3 regions of the Acerihabitans sp. TG2 genome follow, and region 1 is predicted to be linked to each of the others. Evidence: predicted binding sites of a transcription regulator. Region 1 holds the regulator's gene; each other region holds the start of a gene.

Region 1 (6,565 bases):
GCGCCCAGCTAAAGCGCGAAGGTGTGGTGGAGAAAAATTTTTATCCCTCGGTGGTGGAGCGGGAAGCCATCGTTAGCACTATGCTGGGTGAAGGGATCGCGTTGCCGCATTCGCTAGGACTGCTGGCGCGACAGACGGTAATTTATACCATTCTGGCGCCTCAAGGTGTTGCTTGGGGAGATAATGAAACGGCTTATGTGATTTTTCTGCTGGCGATCAATAAGACCGATTACGAAGAGGCTATGGCGATCTATGAGCTGTTTGTGACCTTTGTGCGTGAACGCTCTATGCCACGCCTGCGCGACAGTGGCAGCTTTGCCGACTTTAAAGCGGTAGCCATCGACAGCCTGAGCCGGGCGTAATCAATCCTCGTCAAAGCCGGCGTTGAATAGCTCGATGACTGCCGCCAGCGCTTGATTCTCGTCCGGACCCGTGGCTTCCACCTCGATAAATCTGCCTTTGGACGAGTCGAGCATTAACAGGGCGATGACGCTGCTGGCTTCCGCTTCGGTGCCGCTGTCATTGCGCAACAGTACCTCGGCGTCAAAACTCTGCACTAAATCGAATAACTTCATTGCCGGGCGGGCGTGCATTCCGAGGCGATTCTTGATTTCCACCGATTGTTTGACCGTCATGATTTGCGCTTTTCCAAGGTGCGGTGTCTAGACTGTACGTTCTTGCCGCGCGAGCGGAAATAATCGGCCAACTGTTCGGCCACGTACACCGAGCGGTGCTTGCCACCGGTGCAGCCAATCGCCACGGTCAGGTAGCTACGGTTGTTGGTTTCCAACATCGGCAGCCATAATTCCAGGTAGCTGCGGGTTTGGTAGATAAAATTATGCACTTCGGTATGGCGATCGAGAAACGCCATGACCGGTTTGTCCAGTCCGGTCATCGGCCGCAGCTTGGGGTCCCAATGCGGGTTGGGTAAAAAGCGTACGTCAAACACGTAATCCGCATCAATCGGCAGTCCATGCTTATAGCCAAAGGATTCAAACACCATGGTCAGTTCGCGTTCGCGTTTGCCCAACAGTCGGGTGCGCAGCATCTCAGCCAGCTCATGCACTGACATTTCCGACGTATCGATAATCAAATCGGCCCGGGAACGCAGTGGCTCCAACAGTTCGCTTTCCTCATCGATGGCACTTTCCAACGACAGGTTTTTACTCGATAACGGGTGCAGACGACGCGTGTCGCTGTAGCGCCGAATGAGAGTATTGCGTTCGGCATCCAGAAACAGCAACTGGGGTGAAAAACATTCCGGCAGGCTGCTCATGGCATGTTCAAACACTTCCGGTGACTCGGGCATATTGCGCACGTCAATGCTGACCGCAGCGGAAATATTGCGATCCGCTAGGGTATTGGCCAATTGCGGCAGCAATACCACCGGCAAATTATCGACGCAATAAAACCCCATATCTTCCAGCGCGCGCAACGCAACCGATTTCCCTGAACCGGACCGACCGCTGACAATCATCAGTACCATGACGACTCCCCTGGCATGTTTATTGACCTATTGGCGTCCACATCTTTTCACACGCCAATCCTTCCCCGGTATGGCACAGGCATCGATCACGCCCAGCTCGTTATACCCGCTATTGTTATAGTTACAGGCGCCAGCCCGCAACGCGGATGCTACAGGGTACCAGGACCGTCTTGCATCTCCGTATCCGTTTCCGTCATAATTGCATAAAGCTCTTCATCGCTCTGCGCCGCGCGCAGGCGGCGACAAACCGTCTTATCGGCCAGACGTTTGGCCACCAGCGACAGGGTATGTAAATGGGTTTTGCACTGCTCTGCCGGCACCAATAAAGCAAACAGCAAATCCACCGGCTGATTGTCTATAGCATCAAAAGGGATAGGTTGCTCCAGGCGAATAAACACGCCCACGGCGCGCAAGGTATCCTCTTCCAGCTTGCCATGTGGAATCGCGATCCCATTGCCGATACCGGTACTTCCCATGCGTTCACGGGTCAATACGGCGTCAAATATCATCTGCGGCGCCAAATTGAGTTGTTTGGCAGCCAATTCACTGATGATTTCCAGTGCGCGTTTTTTGCTCTGGCAGTGAATGGAACCGCGGGTGCATTCTATACTAAGCACCGTATTGATTTGCATTGCTGTATCGTTAGTCATTTCATTTCACTTAGGCGCTGTGTCACCGGCATTCCCTTCATCTTTTAAGTGGCAGGTGTGTTGGCTACGCTCGTTCACCCGAATCACTTACCAGTGTAAGCTTATCGGGGCTTATGAGCCTCATCCTGAGGCTCAGCCCTCGGGCCAGCGCAGGCGCTGTTCAAATCTGTTCCAGACAGATTTGTCATTCGCTTGCCGCCTGCCTGCCGCTTGAAATCTATCGGGTATATATAATGAGCCGATGTGAGGTTTCGTAGCGATGATGGCTACAATCAATTCAGTATTGCTTTAGCTTATCTTTATGTTTGTTCAACTGACGTGCCAGCTTGTCGATCAACAAATCGATGGCGGCATACATATCCTGCGCCTCCGACGTTGCGTGTAGTTCACCACCGTTGACATGCACCGTCGCTTCGGCAATTTGCTGGACTTTTTCAATCTTCAGAACAATATAAACTTGATTGATCCGGTCAAAGTACTGTTCCAGTTTGGCAAATTTCGAGGTCACAAAATCACGCAAAGCATCAGTAATTTCAACACGCTGTCCGGTAATATTCAGCTGCATAGTGTCTTCCTTCTCTGTATAGGTCAAACCAATTGTTTACGCTGGTTTGACGGCGGGATGGACAAAGACTCTCGGTATTTTGCTACGGTGCGCCGCGCCACCATGATTCCCTGATCGGATAGCAGGGTTGTTAACTTACTATCGCTAAGCGGCTTTGCCGGGTTTTCTGCGGCAATTAATTTTCTCACCAAGGCCCGAATGGCCGTGGAAGAGGCTTCGCCTCCCCCCTCGGTATTCACGTGACTGGAGAAAAAATACTTAAGTTCAAAAATGCCCCGTGGGCTGTGTAAATACTTTTGTGTGGTGACGCGGGATATTGTCGATTCATGCATTTCCACCGCTTGGGCAATATCCGCCAGCACCATCGGGCGCATAAATTCCTCACCTTGTTCGAAAAAGGCTTGCTGCTGCTGCACAATACACCGGGTCACTTTCAACAGGGTATCATTACGACTTTCCAGGCTTTTGATCAACCAACGCGCTTCTTGTAAATGACTGCGGATAAACTGGCCGTCCGAGTCGTTGCGTATGGTATTGCCCAAGGCGGCGTATTGCTGGTTGATTTTCAGTGTGGGCACGCTGTCGGTATTAAGCTCCACCGTCCAGCGACCGTGCACTTTGCGTACCAACACGTCAGGGATCACATACTGTGATTCCGTGGTGTTGATGGATTGACCTGGCCGCGGATCCAACGACTGAATCAGCGCCATGGCGGATTTCAACGCCTCTTCCTTTAACCGGGTGGAGCGCAGCAGGGTGCGGAAATCATGGCTGGCCAACAGATCAAGGTAGTCACTGACAATCAGTCGGGCTTCATTGATGTAGGGGAAATCCTTCGATAGCTGAGACAGCTGGATTAACAGGCAATCACGTAAATCCCGCGCTGCCACGCCGATCGGATCGAAACGTTGTACTCGTTTGAGCACGGCTTCTACTTCGTCCATGGTCACACTGTCGTCGCCGATACACTCGAGAATATCTTCCAGCGGCACGGTGAGATAACCGGTTTCATCTACCGCGTCAACAATCGAGGTGGCGATGGCAATATCGGTATCGGAAAATGGCGTCAGTTCCACTTGCCACATCAGGTAATCCTGCAGGGTCTGGATGGTCTCACCCTGGTAAACCGGCAGCTCTTCATCGCGATAATCGGTGCCGGTACCGGATGGTGTGCCCGCTGAGTACATCTCGTCCCAAGTGGCATCCAGCGGCAGTTCTTCCGGCATATCCTTTTGTTCCATCGCTTCGCGGGTATCGAGCGACTCGCTATCAGGGGTTTCCTGGGCCTCTATTTCTTCATGGACATCAGTTTGCTCAAGCAAAGGATTGCTTTCCAGTGCAGTTTGTATTTCCTGCTGGAGTTCAAGCGTAGACAATTGCAACAAGCGAATTGCCTGTTGTAATTGTGGAGTCATTGCCAGTTGCTGACTAAACCTGAGTTGCAAACCTTGCTTCATATAATACGTCAATTAACCTTATCGGCCTTTCACATCAGGACACCTTATCAGAGGCGGAACTCTTCGCCCAGATAAACCCGTTTCACCTGCTCGTCCTGCAGTATTTCAGCCGGTGTACCATGGGCGATAAGATGCCCTTGGCTGACAATATAGGCGCGCTCACAGACGTCCAGCGTCTCGCGCACGTTGTGGTCGGTAATCAATACGCCGAGTCCGCTATCGCGCAAATGCTCAATGATTTTTTTAATATCGATCACGGAAATGGGATCTACACCGGCGAAGGGTTCATCGAGCAGGATAAATTTAGGGTTGGCCGCCAGGGCGCGAGCGATTTCCACCCGCCGACGTTCCCCGCCTGATAGCGATTGGCCAAGATTGTCACGCAGGTGGGCAATATGGAACTCTTCCATCAGTGCGTTGGCGCGGTCTTCACGCTGCGCGGCGTTGATGTCGTTTCTGATCTGCAAGATCGCCATCAGATTATCATACACGCTCAGGCGCCGGAAAATCGACGCTTCCTGCGGCAAATAGCCAATGCCTCGCCGGGCGCGGGTATGCAGCGGCAAGAGGCTAATATCTTCGTCATCGATGATAATGCGCCCGGCGTCACGTTGGATGATACCCACCACCATATAAAACGTGGTGGTTTTGCCCGCGCCGTTCGGACCCAGTAGCCCCACAATCTCCCCTGAGTTGACCTTAAGGCTGACGTCTTCCACTACGTGGCGGCCTTTATAGGCTTTGGCCAGGTTTTCTGCGATTAATGTTGCCATAGGCTCGGTTACTCTTATTGATTGCCGGATTTGGGTGACGACGCGGCCTTTGCCGGCTGTTTATTCTGCAACTGGGAAGGCACCAGTACGGTGGTGACCCGTTTACCCTTATCGCTAAAGGCTTCCATTTGCTGTTTTTTCACCAAATAGGTTATCCGGTCGCCTTTAACACTGCTGTCCAGCTGTTCAAGATAAGCGTCTCCGGTCAAAACGACAAAATCGTTGGCCACCTCATAGCGGATTTTCTGCGCGTGGCCTTTGATCGGTTTACCGTTGTCCTGGAGCTGGTAAAAGGTGACCGGATTACCGAAACCTTCCACCACTTCTTTGCCCTGTTCGCCGTTGGGGCGGGTAATAACGACTTTATCCGCCCGAATATCGATGGAACCTTGTTTGACAATCACCGAACCGGTTAAGGTTACGGTATTGGTCAGCATATCCACGGACTGCTGTGCGGAATCGATCTTAATCGGCTGATTGGTATCGCCGGTAAGCGCCAGCGCGTTGGCGCAACCCAGCAGCAGTGCGCCAGCGGTAACAATACGGTAAATATTATTTTTTGTTTTGGATTTCATAAGAGGTTTTAACCTTATCAAGCAGTTCAGCCGTCTTTTTTCGTAAATTTCCGCGCATTTTCATGCCCTTGGAACTAAATCCGATGCCAGATAATGTCACTTCGTCATCAGAGGAGACATCCTGCGTAACAAGATTGACCACCGCATTATCCGTCCTGATATGTTGTAATTGCGAGGTGTCGGTCAGACTATCGACTTCGACATGGCCATACAAATACAGCATTTTGTCATTGGTCAGCTTGGCACGATCGGATCTGACCGTCCAGGTTGCAATCTTGTTCTCATCGTACATTGTCGCCACCGGCCGGGTAAACCAGGTGACTTGCTCTACGGCAAACTGCTGGACGTGCTCGGCAACCAGCTTATAGTTCAATCCACCCACCGGGTTATATACCAGGGTGACGGTATGCTGACTTTGGTAGGTGGGTTCGCCGGTGTCGGTTACCACCTGAGACGTCTCGCTATGCGTACCCGTCAGATTGAGGCCGATTAACACCAATGCCACTAATAGCAGCAGTACGGTAATCCCTATTTTTATTTTGCTCATACCGACTGCCCTTTGGCATCCTCAAGCTTGCCTTGTGCCAATAGCACCAGATCGCATACTTCGCGCACCGCGCCGCGTCCGCCGGCAATCCGTGTTACGTAATCAGCTCTGGGCAGCAGCAGCGGGTGAGCATCGGCTACGGCGACGCTTAATCCGACTCGCGCCATGACCGGCCAATCAATCAGATCGTCGCCGATATACGCAACCTGATCGGCTGTTAAGGACAGTTTACCTAATAGGGACTCAAAGGCCAAAAGCTTATCCGATTGGCCCTGATAAAGGTGGCTAATACCCAGCGTTTTGCAACGATCTTGCACGAGTTTGGCGGATCGGCCGGTAATAATAGCGACCTCGATACCCGTTGTCAGTAAGCAGCGAATCCCATAGCCGTCGCGCACGTTAAACGCTTTTAGCTCTTCGCCGTGGTTACCTTGATAAATCAGGCCGTCAGACAGCACGCCGTCCACATCGCAAATCAGCAGACGGATACTGGCGGCACTGTGCAATACCCG
Region 2 (6,565 bases), on a different contig from region 1:
TTTCGCTAATTGCCTGTTTTACCCACGCCACAGTCATGATATTTACCTCAGATGATCAGTAGGGGTAGCATAGCGAGGATGGTGGAAAAAAAAGTTGCCTTTTTTCGCCAAATAACGTGAAATAAGAGAAATATTTTCTCCATAAGCCCATTATGCTAGATAAAACTGACCGAATATTGCTGTCAATGTTGCAACATGATTGCACTTTATCGCTGCAAACGCTGTCGGAGGCGGTTAATCTTACCTCTACGCCGTGCTGGAAACGGCTAAAACGACTGGAGGAAGAGGGCGTCGTACGCGCCAAGGTCGCGCTGCTGGACAACGAAAAATTGGGGTTGGGGTTAACCGCTTTTGTTTTGATCAAAACACAACAGCATAACAGCGACTGGTACCATGCGTTTGTTGCCCAGGTGAAAAGCATGCCGGAAGTGCTGGCGTTTTATCGCATGGCCGGAGAATATGATTACCTGATGCAGGTGGTGGTGGCTGACATGAAAAGCTATGATGGTTTTTATAAACGCCTGGTGAATGGCGTCCCGGGTTTGATTGATGTGACCTCCAGTTTTGCCATGGAGAAAATTAAGAATACGACGGTATTACCGTTATAATGGACTTTTCCCACCGTTGGGATTTTGCCTACGTCTGGAACAACACTGCGTGAGACTATTTGCACAACTAGGCTGGTATTTTCGCCGCGAATGGCGGCGCTATCTGGGTTCGGTCTGTTTATTGATCATCATTGCCCTACTGCAATTGATACCACCAAAATTGGTAGGTGTTATCGTGGACGGTGTCACAACCCATAGCATCAAGCCGTCAACCCTCTGGCGGTGGTTGGCGGTTATGGCCGTGACCGCGCTGTTTGCGTATTTGCTGCGCATTGTTTGGCGCATACTGTTGTTTGGTGCATCTTATAAACTGGCCGTGGAGCTGCGTGCCCGGTTTTATCACTTATTGAGCCACCAGCTTCCTGGTTTTTACCTACGTCACCGTACCGGGGACTTGATGGCGCGTGCCACCAATGATGTAGACCGGGTGGTGTTTGCCGCCGGAGAAGGGGTTCTTACCCTGGTGGATTCTTTGGTGATGGGGCTATCGGTATTGGTGGTCATGAGCACGCAGATCAGTTGGCAATTGACCCTGCTATCCCTGTTACCCATGCCGATAATGGCGCTGGTGGTAAAATACAATGGTGACCAATTACACCGGCGTTTCAAAACTGCCCAAGCGGCTTTTTCTTCACTCAATAACCAAACGCAGGAAAGTCTCACTGGCATCAGGATGATCAAGGCCTTTGGCCTAGAAAATTACCAGTCCGATCGTTTTGTGCAGGTTGCCGCCGACGCCGGAGCAAAAAATATGCAGGTGGCGCGTATTGATGCGCGTTTCGATCCGACAATTTACCTGACTGTGGGGTTATCCAATCTGCTGGCTATTGGCGGCGGCAGTTGGATGGTCATGAACCATTCATTGACCTTGGGGCAGTTAACCAGTTTTATTATGTACCTAGGTTTGATGATCTGGCCGATGCTGGCTCTGGCATGGATGTTCAATATTGTTGAACGGGGCAGCGCCGCCTACAGCCGTATCCGTCAAACGCTTGACGAGGCGCCGGAGATCAAGGACGGCACGCTTGAGCTGCCGGCGGGGCGCAGTAGCCTTGAGGTCGAGATCACTCGCTTTTGTTATCCACAAACACCGTTACCTACGTTACACGATATCCAACTGACGCTGCCACCGGGCCGGGTGCTTGGCATTTGTGGCCCCACCGGAGCAGGGAAAAGTACCCTGTTAGCCCTGATTCAACGCAATTTTGACGTGACCGAGGGCGAGATACGTTTCCATGGGTTGCCGTTAACGTCGGCCACTCTTGAATGTTGGCACCGCCGTTTGGCGGTGGTCAGTCAATCGCCATTCTTGTTTTCCGACACTGTGGCGAACAACATCGCACTGGGGCGTCCTGATGCCACTCGCGAGCAAATCGAACACGCGGCCAACCTGGCTTGTGTGCATGAAGATATTCTGCGTCTTCCTCAGGGATATGAAACTGAGGTGGGTGAACGTGGGGTAATGCTTTCCGGCGGGCAGAAACAGCGTCTCTCTATCGCTCGCGCGTTGTTGCTTGAGGCAGAAATCCTGATCCTGGATGATGCCTTGTCCGCGGTGGATGGCCGTACCGAACATACTATTCTACGAAATCTGCGCCAGTGGGGCGCAGGGCGTACGCTGATAATCACCGCACATCGATTATCTGCTCTCACCTCAGCCGATGAGATAGTCGTGCTGCGGCGTGGTACCATTATCCAGCGTGGGTTTCATCAGACGCTATTGCAGCAGAACGGGTGGTATCGGGACATGTATCGTTACCAACAGCTTGAGGCGGCGTTGAGTGCCGATCCCGATCGGCCGGAGGATGTCGATGCGTAACTGGCAAACGCTCTGGCCGACGCTCAAGCGACTGTTGTCCTACGGTTTACCCTATCGCCGGCCGCTGACGTTGGCGGTAGTACTGCTATGGCTGGCGGCTGGGGCCGAGGTTTCCGGCCCAGTGGTCATTAGCTATTTTATCGATAGTATCCTGCCGTTGAACTCGCTCCCACCGCTGCTGGTGAGCAGCCTGGCGCTGGGTTATATCGCGTTGCAACTCGCCGCAGCCGCATTACGCTATTTTCAGGCATTGCTCTTTAACCGCGCGGCGCTGGATGTGGTACAGCAATTGCGCACCGAAGTCATGGACGCCTCGCTGCGCCAGCCACTCAGTACCTTCGATACGCAACCAGTGGGACAACTGATTTCTCGCGTCACCAACGATACCGAGGTGATCAAAGATCTCTACGTTACGGTAATGGCGACAGTGCTGCGCTGTATTGCCCTGGTAGTTACCATGTTGATCGCCATGTTTATGCTTGATTGGCGCATGGCGATTATTGCGCTGATTATTTTCCCGGTTGTGGCGTTAGTCATGGCACTGTATCAGCGTTATAGCACGCCGATAGTTAGGCGTCTTCGAGCCTATCTTGCTGATATAAATGATGGTTTTAACGAAGCTATTAGCGGTATGATTGTTATTCAGCAATTTCGCCAGCAGGCGCGTTTTGGCCAGCGTTTGGCTGATGCTAGCCATGCGCATTATGTGGCCCGGATGCAGACATTGCGGCTCGAGGGTTACCTACTGCGTCCTTTGCTCAGCCTTCTTTCGGCACTGGTATTGTGCGGTCTGCTGATCTTGTTTGGTTTCAGCCCGGAGGGTACGGTTGGCGTAGGCGTACTCTATGCTTTTATCAACTACTTGGGCCGATTAAACGAACCGCTGATTGAACTCACTACACAGCAATCGATTTTGCAACAAGCGCTGGTAGCGGGGGAGCGTATTTTCGAACTGATAGATGGCGACGCGCAGGAATATGGCCATGACGACCAATCATTGACCCGTGGGCGCATCGATATCCGTCAATTATCGTTTGCCTACCGCCCGGGCACGCCGGTGCTGCGCTCGGTTTGCGTAACAGTGCCTTCCCGCAGTTTTGTTGCTTTGGTGGGACATACTGGTAGCGGCAAAAGCACACTGGCCAATTTACTCATGGGGTATTATCCATTACAACAAGGTGAGCTGTTGCTGGACGGGCGGCCGATTGCCAATTTGTCACACCGGGTATTGCGTCAAGGCGTGGCCATGGTTCAGCAGGATCCGAACGTTATGGCGGAAACGGTATTGACTAATATCACTCTTGGCCGCGATATCAGTGAATCCCAAGCTTGGCACGTTCTAGAACAGGTTCAACTGGCGGAACTGGTGCGAGGGATGTCTGCGGGCATCCACACTATGCTCGGCGAGCAGGGCAATACTCTGTCAGTGGGACAAAAACAATTGCTGGCCTTGGCTAGGGTATTGGTTCTCACACCGGAGATTTTGATCCTTGATGAAGCCACAGCCAATATCGATTCCGGTACCGAACAGGCCATTGCGCGGGCGCTTGCGGCGATTCGCCACCAAACAACAATGGTGGTGATTGCCCATCGGTTATCTACCATTGTCGATGCGGATAATATTGTGGTTTTGCATCGTGGAGAAGCGGTTGAGCAAGGATCCCATGAGGCATTGCTGCAACGCCGGGGCCGCTATTTTCAAATGTACCAACTACAACAAGCCGGCATGGCGCTCGATACCAATGACGAAACAAATGTGGTCAGTACCCCCGCCATATGAACCTGATGGTGCAGCGCCGGCCCTTTAACGGCGCTGCCTCCTTACCTCCCTCCCCACTATCTGTCTGTCTTATGCGGTTATTCGTGGAAATCCTCTTATGAATAAGACGCACCGGTATTGCGCAGTAGCTGCTAAAAATGTCACCTGTCTGCACTATTATGGGACTATCGCTCTTTTTTGGTGCATGTTCTGGGTAAGTTATGATGAATACCAACCGCTAAATATCGGCCAGGGCCGGTTTGTGCTCCATTGTCAGGCGACCAAGGGTAAATTTTGATTACAAAACATTTATGGCACATGCTTTGCTTTAATCAGGCGTAGTAGTCACGAGTTCGGATCCAAATTCTTTAGGGGGAATATATGAAGCTGGTAACCGTGGTGATAAAACCATTTAAATTGGAAGATGTGCGTGAAGCACTCTCTGCTGTTGGAATACAAGGGCTAACGGTCACCGAGGTGAAAGGGTTTGGAAGGCAAAAAGGCCACGCCGAGCTTTATCGTGGTGCCGAATACAGCGTGAACTTTCTGCCAAAGGTAAAAATTGATATCGCTATTGCCGATGATCAGCTCGATGAAGTTATCGATGTTATAAGTAAAGCGGCTTACACCGGCAAAATCGGCGACGGCAAGATTTTTGTTGCGGAGTTACAACGGGTCATCCGGATTCGTACCGGTGAGTCTGACGAAGCAGCACTTTAACGACACGCGCGAAATTCGTGGATAGGGATGAATAAAAATGAAGAAACTTGTTTCATTAACTGGCCTGGGCGCGCTAGCGTTATTACCAACATGGGCCATGGCCGCAGCACCGGTTGCTGATAAGGCCGACAATGCGTTTATGATGATCTGTACCGCATTAGTGCTGTTTATGACGTTACCCGGGATCGCTTTGTTTTACGGTGGCCTGTTGCGCGCCAAAAATGTGTTGTCGATGCTCACGCAGGTCTCTGTGACGTTTGCCCTGGTGTGTGTGTTGTGGCTGATCTATGGCTATTCAGTGGCCTTCAGCGAAGGTAATCCTTTCTTTGGCGGTTTTGGCTGGGCGATGTTGAAAAATATCGAACTTACCTCGCTCAGCGGCACGTTCTATCAATTGATTCACGTGTCATACCAAGCTTCATTTGCGTGTATCACCGTCGGTTTGATCGTCGGCGCGATAGCTGAGCGTGCTCGATTCTCGGCCGTACTGATTTTTGTGGTGGTGTGGCTAACATTCTCTTATCTGCCTATGGCGCATATGGTTTGGGCCGGTGGTTATCTGGCTGCCCAAGGCGCATTGGACTTTGCCGGTGGTACCGTGGTGCATATCAATGCTGCCAGTGCAGGTTTGGTTGGCGCTTACATGTTAGGTAAACGTTCCGGTTTTGGTAAGGAAGCGTTTAAACCGCATAACTTGCCGATGGTCTTCACCGGTACTGCCATTCTGTATGTAGGCTGGTTCGGTTTTAATGCCGGTTCAGCGGGTGCTGCGAATGAAATCGCCGCTCTGGCGTTTGTTAATACCGTAATGGCCACCGCCGGTGCCATTTTATCATGGGTCTTCGTTGAGTGGATGCTGCGTGGCAAGCCATCACTGTTGGGGGCGTGTTCCGGTTGTATCGCCGGTCTGGTTGCCATTACCCCGGCTGCGGGTACTGTCGGTGTTGGTGGCGCGCTGGTCATCGGCCTGGTGGGCGGTGTTGCCGGTCTGTGGGGTGTGGTTGCCCTGAAGAAATGGCTGCGTGTCGATGACGTTTGCGACGTGTTTGGTGTGCATGGCGTATGCGGTATCGTAGGTTGCCTACTGACTGGCGTATTCACTTCCGCCTCTTTGGGCGGTGTAGGTTACGCTGCGGGCGTCACCATGGGTCATCAGGTATGGATTCAGTTGTTTAGCGTCATCGTCTGTCTGGTGTGGTCCGGCGTGGTGGCTTTTATCGGTTTCAAAATTGCCGATATGGTGGTTGGACTGCGTGTATCCGAAGAACAGGAACGCGAAGGTCTGGACGTCAACAGCCATGGCGAAAATGCTTACAACGAATAATTATTGTTTGCGGCCCGTCGCTGGGTGACCGGCAGTGGGCAAACCAGACGTAATGATCAACAGGGGCGAGCTACTCGTCCCTGTTTTTTTTGGTTAATTGTCCAAGGCCACCTGCCGGATGACACCTTCCTGCGCGGTAGACGCCACCAGAATGCCATCGCGGCTAAAAATCTGACCCCGAACAAACCCTCGTGCGCCACAAGCGGATGGGCTGTCGACAGCATATAATAACCAATCGTCGATGCGGAACGGTCGATGAAACCACATGGAGTGGTCGATAGTGGCTATTTGTATTCCCGGCTCCATAAAACCACGGCCATGAGGTTGAAGCGCCG
Region 3 (6,565 bases), on a different contig from region 1:
TGCGGCGGATCAAGGTGAACCGTGGTCCGCAATGAGTGCAGTTGATAAAGGGGTAACGCCAGCGACGGTTGGCCGGATCGTTCAGTTCGGCCAGACAATCAACGCAGGTGGCGGCATCCGGCACCACTTGGGTCGACATGGCACCGCCATGACTGGGAATAATGCTAAAGGTTAACGGACGGTTCACCCAGTGCCAGGGGGCAGTGTCAATACTGTCAATGACCGCCAGCGGCGGACAGCTTCGCCGTAGTTCCAGGATAAACACCGTGGCATCGCTGCCCCACAGGCGCACTTCAACCCCAGCGGCGTTATTGCCAACATCACCGATAACACCAAGACGCTGGGCCACCTGCCACACGGTGGGGCGAAAACCCACGCCCTGGACCTTGCCTTTGATGGTCAGCCGCACACCATTGGTCGCCATGGTAAGCTCCGCTTAGCAAATCCTCGGCAATGGTTCATCATGGGGTAACATGAGCAACCGGCTCACGCCGTACAGTCCACACAGTCGCACCTGCTTATCATCGGTGACCTCGCCGATGGTTACAGCATCGCGTCCCAAAGGATGATGATGCAGGGTTTGTAGAACTTGCTGCTCCGCCTGAGGACTGACCACCAGCACCAGTTTGCCTTCATTGGCAAAATTGAGCGCTTCCAGGCCGAGCAGTTCGCACAGCCCGCGCACCGTGGTTTTCACCGGCAGTGCCGCCTCGTGAATATTCATGCCGCAACCGCTGCCGCGGGTAAATTCATGCAAAATGGCGGTCACGCCGCCGCGCGTGGCGTCGCGCAAGGTACGCACACCCGCAATGGCGCGCAACGGTGCGATCAGCGGGGCCAAAACCGCACAGTCACTGACCAGATCCGTTTCCATGCCCAGATGCTCACGCAAATTGAGGATCGTTGCGCCATGATCGCCCAACGTACCGCTCACCAAAATGCGATCCCCGGCGCGGATTTGACTCACGCCCCAATCCAGCCCCAGGGGAATAACACCCAGCCCGGCAGTATTGATAAACACTTTATCCACCGCGCCGTGGGGTACTACTTTAGTATCGCCGGTGACAATTTGGATACCGGCGTCGCGGGCAGTGGCCGCCATGGACTGGACAATGCGTTGCAACGTCTCTAACGGCAGACCCTCTTCAAGCATAAACCCACATGACAGCCAGCGCGGCGTGGCACCACTGACCGCCACATCGTTGGCGGTGCCGCATACCGCCAACTTGCCAATGTTCCCGCCGGGGAAAAACAGGGGATCAACCACATAGCTGTCGGTGGTAAATGCCAGTCGATCGCCCAGCCCATTCAGTTCGGCGAGCGGCAGGCGCGCCTGATCTTCCCCGGTGCTCAGCAGCGGATTGTCAAACGCCTTGATAAAAACATCACTGATCAGCGCCTGCATGGCGCCGCCGCCGTTGCCGTGCGCCAGCGTAATCTGTTTGTTCATGCCTCACTCCGACGATATTGATACCAGGCGGCGCAAGCGCCTTCTGAAGAAACCATCAGCGCGCCGAACGCATTTTCCGGCGTGCATACATTACCAAACAGCGGGCAGTCGGCCGGCTTGCAACGGCCGGTCAGCACCGCACCACAGCGCGCGCGCGGGTCATCCGCTACCGGATGCTGCTCGGGATTAAAACGTTGCTCGGCGTCATACTCCATCCATTCGGGACGCAGGTTGACCCGGGAGTCGGCTATCACACCCAGGCCACGCCATTCGCTGGCACCCTCGGTAACAAACACCTGGTTCATGGCGCGCTGTGCCAGGTTATTGCCCTGTTCAGGCACCACGCGGCGATACTGGTTTTCCACCGTACAACGCCCGTCGATATATTGTTCAATCAGCATCAACATTCCCTGCAGGATATCCCCGGGCTCAAACCCAGTCACCACCACCGGCTTGTGGCATACGTCGCTTATATAGGCAAACGGCTGCTCACCGATCACCATGCTGACATGCCCCGGCGCAATAAAACCGTCGATGCGCACGTCCGGCTGTCCGAGCAGGCTTTTTAAGGTGGGCATCAGGGTAATATGCTGGCAAAACAGGAAAAAGTTTTTCACACCGTCGGCGCGCGCCTGTTGCAGGGTTATGGCGCTGGCGGGCATGGTGGTTTCAAAGCCGATACCAAAAAATACCACAGGCCGATCGGGGTGCTGCTTGGCGATGGCCAGTGCGTCGAGCGGAGACCATACCATACGGATATCGGCCCCCTGTTGCCGGGCGCTCAGCAGCGAACCATGACGGCCAGGCACCCGCATAGCATCACCAAAGGTGCAAAAAATCACCCCGGGCCGCAGTGCGATTTCCAGGCAGGCGTCAATACGGCCGGCCGGCAGTACACAAACCGGGCAGCCTGGCCCGTGGATGAATTCCAACGCCGACGGCAGCAGTTTATCGAGGCCAAATTTGAAAATGGCATGAGTATGTCCGCCGCAGACTTCCATTACCTGCAGTGGATGTGCATCGGTATAACCGGTCAGTGGCATCCGCTCGGCAATACGCGCCACCAGCCCGTTGACCAGTTCCGGCTGGCGGTACTCATCAACGAACCGCATGGGACTCGCCTCCTTGCAGGAACAAACCCACATCCGGCTCCATCTCACCCATTTGCCGCAACGCGTCGAGGGTTTCCTTGGCCTCACTTTCATCAAGCAGGCTCATGGCAAAACCTACGTGAACCAAAACCCACTGCCCCGGCAGCGCCGTCATGGCGGCGGCATCGGCGCAGACCAGCCGGACGTTCACCCGCCGCTTGACGCCGCAGACGTCAACCCAGGCATTGCCTGGGCTGGTTTCGTCCAGCGTGATAACCTGTCCGGGAATGCCTATACACATGTGTTGTTTCTCCAGCCCGTTCTGTCAGGCGTTACTCGGTAGGCCGCCGGATGCTGGCGGCGCAGCGATTAGCTAGCCCGCTGCTCGTCCAACCAGCTGATCCAGGTATCCATACCGTCACCGGTGGTGGCGGATAGCATCAGTACCACCATGGCCGGATTGACCCTGCGGGCGTTGGCAATACAGGTGTCGACGTTGAAATTAACCCAGGGTAATAAATCCGTTTTGTTCAGGATCATAACGTCAGCAGCGGCGAACATATGAGGGTATTTTAACGGTTTGTCCTCGCCTTCGGTGACGGAAAGCACCACCACCTTGTGACGTTCGCCAAGATCAAAACCCGCCGGGCAAACCAGATTGCCAACGTTTTCAATAAACAACAGGCTGTGGTCCGGCGGTGCCAACCGGCGGGTAGCATCCTGGATCATCTGCGCATCAAGGTGACAGCCTTTGCCGGTATTCACTTGGATCGCGGGAGCGCCGGTGGCACGAATACGATCGGCGTCATTGGTAGTTTGCTGATCCCCCTCAATGACCGCGCAACTTATCCGATCTTTGAGCCGCTGCAGCGTTTCAGTCAGCAGCGTGGTTTTACCCGAACCTGGGCTGGACACCAGATTAAGCGCCAGAATGTGACGCGCCTGGAAATGTTCACGATTCTGCGCCGCCAGGCGATTATTCTTGTCCAGCACATCAATTTCGATTTCCACCAAGCGCCGCTGGCTAAGACCAGGAGCATGAACGCCGGCCTCGCCATGTCCATAGTGCAAATCAGCGTGTGGGTCAGAATGCAGATCAGAGTGCAGATCATCGTGCGGACCCGCGTGTAGATCGGCATACCCATCATCAGCCAAAGCATCATACCGATCGCCGGGCAAATCGTCCTGGCGTATCGCCCCAGACATCGAGCTACCGTCCCGTTCTTCGGGTCGACACGCGGCCGGCGGCAAGCCATTGTAATAATGGTGATGCACCTCACCATGGTAGTGATGATGATGAATCACCAGTGGTGCCGCCGCGCCATTGGCGGGTAGCGTGACGCGGCGCGAGGCCAGCGCTGCCGACGAGCGATCGTAAGCCCGTGCCGCCAGATGCTCCGGTTTCACCGAGTCGGTGTCCGAGGTGTGGACATGCCCCTGCGCATGACGAGGCAAGCCGGATGTATGGTCATGGCCATGCATATGCCCATGTAAGCCCGAATCGGACCGGTGATCGTGAATGTGATCATGCGTATGTTCATGGAAACCGTCACCGGCCGCGTGATCGTGAATGTGATCATGGGTATGCTCATGACCACCAGGGCTGACGGCATGCTCGTCGGCATGGTCATGCGGATGGGCATGTTCATGGGCATGTTCATGGTGAGAACCTTGTTGAACAGGTTCGTCACCCTCAATATGGCGTTCGCCTTTGGCGCAACCGCAGGTACTGCACATGAATAATTTCCTCGCTTAACGATGGATCGGGTCGACCTGACGCGTCGACATACCCGTCATACTTCCCGTTGCAGTGGTAATGGCTTTCCGCAAGACGAACTATTGAGGGTATTGCGCCAATATTGGCTGGCACTTCAGGCCACTTCAAGACGTTTGATTTGAATATTGTCATGGGCGTCGGTCTGCAGGGCATGGCCGCCGCACAACGGGCAGATCAGCACCGGCGCGTCCGGCAACGTCACCTGCCGTTCACACGCGCGACACCAGGCTTGTGCCACCTGCACGTCCAGATGGAGCGAACAGCCTTGTGCCAAGGTGTTGCGACAAACCATGTCAAAGCAAAATTGCAATGACTCCGCCTCTACGCAAGAAAACGCCCCGATGGACAACCAGACGCCGGTAACCCGACTGGCGCCGTTTAATCGCGCTTGCTGTTCGACAATCTCCAGCGTGTTCTGCGCCAGGGTTAATTCATGCATGTCTTATTCCGCCCAATACTCCGCCTCTTTCAGACGATTGTCATTTATCTTGCGATCATTGCAAAACAGATGCCAGCTTATCATGGTCACGTAGGTTAATTTTATGATACAAATCAATTCATTAAATTAAGCGTTTTTTCAACCATTCCCCCATCGGCTGTCATCGCCACCTTTCGTCATTTATGACGACGCGGTACCGGCAACCCGGGTCGACACTTATGACGATTGACCGGTGCCGACAGCGTTTGGCCAGTACCCATAATGCCGCAACCCCGCGCCCACGGCCTTCTCCACCGATAACCACATGAGTGGCATGGAATATGCTTTACTCGCCAGCATCATCTTTCAGCATGCAGCCTGACTGTCATCCGTTTCTCCTGGAGGAGAAGGTTATGAACCGCTTTGTTATCGCGGAGCCACAGCTTTGTATTGGATGTAATACCTGTATGGCCGCCTGTACCGAGGCACATAAAGCCGTAGGGTTGCAGTCTTATCCCAGACTGTCCGTAACACGTACTGCCCAATACACCGCGCCCTTGCTCTGCCGCCAGTGCGAAGACGCGCCTTGCGCCCGTGTCTGCCCGGTTAACGCCATTACCCTTGGCCCCGACGCCATCATCCTTAATGAGAGCCTGTGTATCGGTTGCAAATTGTGTGGACTGGCCTGCCCGTTTGGTGCCATTACGCCGTCCGGCAGCACGCCGGTCAATATGCCTACGTTGTTTACGCATTTTATTCCGTCTCAACAACTGGCCGACGTTCCCGAAAGTCCAAAAAACATGAATCCCTTTCTGGCCTGGAATGCCGGAATACGCAACGTGGCGGTGAAATGTGATCTTTGCGATTTTCATCCCGACGGTCCGCAATGTGTCCAGGTCTGCCCAACCAATGCATTGGTGTTGGTGGATGACGACGCGGTGGAACAGACCAACCAACGCCGACGTCTTTATGCGGCGCGCGGGTTATCCGCCGATTTGGATATCGCTTCCCACACGACCCCAGGGCAGGAGTAAATATGAGTGCATTTCAGTTACTCAGCGGCTCACTCGGGCTGTACATTATCGGTGGTTTGCTCTCGCTGTTGCTGGCCCGTCAGGAGCATCTGGCAATATGGGTCGCCGGCCTGACGGCGATGGCCGGTGGCATCCTCGGCCTGCTGGCCGCCGCACCGGTACTGCTTAGTGGGGAAACCCTCACCTATACCACCGCCGGTCCTTTTCCCTTCGCTGCGTTCAGCGTGCGCCTGGACGGTCTGGCGGCTTTTATGCTGCTGGTGATTTCCTTGTTGGTGACCGTATGCGCCCTCTACTCCATTGCCTATGTGCGTGAATATATAGGCCGGGGCGCGGCGGCAATGGGGTTCTTTATGAACCTGTTTATCGCCTCCATGGTTACGCTGGTGGTGATGGATAATGCCTTCTGGTTTATCATTTTCTTCGAAATGATGTCGCTGGCGTCCTGGTTCCTGGTGATAGCCGATCAGGACGAAGAGTCAATTAACGCCGGGCTGCTCTACTTCTTTATTGCCCACGCCGGTTCGGTGCTGATCATGGTGTCGTTCTTCTTGATGTGGCGGCAAAGCGGCAGCCTGGAATTTGCCTCGTTTCGTACCTTATCCATGTCCCCCGCCGCCGCCTCGGTGGTGTTCCTGCTCGCATTTTTTGGTTTCGGTGCCAAGGCGGGCATGCTGCCATTACACAGTTGGCTGCCGCGCGCACATCCCGCGGCCCCTTCTCATGCATCGGCCTTGATGTCCGGCGTAATGGTAAAAATCGGCATCTTCGGCATTATCAAGGTGGGGATCGACC

What was found. The regulator sigma-54, encoded in region 1, starts transcription at its own class of promoters, with help from an activator protein. The targets are predictions, from matches to a motif close to GTTGGCACANNTTTCGCTNT.
Positions count from the first base shown of each region.
Region 2: glnK (P-II family nitrogen regulator) is a predicted target of sigma-54. The motif match lies at 4,497-4,516, and genes of this name have one in related genera.
Region 3: hypA (hydrogenase maturation nickel metallochaperone HypA) is a predicted target of sigma-54. The motif match lies at 4,815-4,834, and genes of this name have one in related genera.

Region 1 covers NZ_JAYGJO010000006.1:53,225-59,789, forward strand. Annotated here, with positions in the region: gene SJI19_RS07245 (BglG family transcription antiterminator) at 1-362, shown strand, start outside; gene npr (PTS phosphocarrier protein NPr) at 363-635, opposite strand; gene rapZ (RNase adapter RapZ) at 632-1,486, opposite strand; gene ptsN (PTS IIA-like nitrogen regulatory protein PtsN) at 1,636-2,136, opposite strand; gene hpf (ribosome hibernation promoting factor) at 2,414-2,701, opposite strand; gene rpoN (RNA polymerase factor sigma-54) at 2,725-4,158, opposite strand; gene lptB (LPS export ABC transporter ATP-binding protein) at 4,206-4,931, opposite strand; gene lptA (lipopolysaccharide ABC transporter substrate-binding protein LptA) at 4,946-5,506, opposite strand; gene lptC (LPS export ABC transporter periplasmic protein LptC) at 5,484-6,053, opposite strand; gene kdsC (3-deoxy-manno-octulosonate-8-phosphatase KdsC) at 6,050-6,565, opposite strand, start outside.
Region 2 covers NZ_JAYGJO010000008.1:120,594-127,158, forward strand. Annotated here, with positions in the region: gene SJI19_RS09690 (PLP-dependent cysteine synthase family protein) at 1-37, opposite strand, end outside; gene SJI19_RS09695 (Lrp/AsnC family transcriptional regulator) at 153-608, shown strand; gene SJI19_RS09700 (SmdA family multidrug ABC transporter permease/ATP-binding protein) at 658-2,427, shown strand; gene SJI19_RS09705 (SmdB family multidrug efflux ABC transporter permease/ATP-binding protein) at 2,420-4,207, shown strand; gene glnK (P-II family nitrogen regulator) at 4,568-4,906, shown strand; gene amtB (ammonium transporter AmtB) at 4,944-6,230, shown strand; gene tesB (acyl-CoA thioesterase II) at 6,324-6,565, opposite strand, start outside.
Region 3 covers NZ_JAYGJO010000012.1:53,600-60,164, forward strand. Annotated here, with positions in the region: gene SJI19_RS12480 (carbamoyltransferase HypF) at 1-424, opposite strand, end outside; gene hypE (hydrogenase expression/formation protein HypE) at 437-1,450, opposite strand; gene hypD (hydrogenase formation protein HypD) at 1,447-2,562, opposite strand; gene hypC (HypC/HybG/HupF family hydrogenase formation chaperone) at 2,549-2,842, opposite strand; gene hypB (hydrogenase nickel incorporation protein HypB) at 2,911-4,278, opposite strand; gene hypA (hydrogenase maturation nickel metallochaperone HypA) at 4,413-4,757, opposite strand; gene SJI19_RS12510 (4Fe-4S dicluster domain-containing protein) at 5,150-5,770, shown strand; gene hyfB (hydrogenase 4 subunit B) at 5,773-6,565, shown strand, end outside.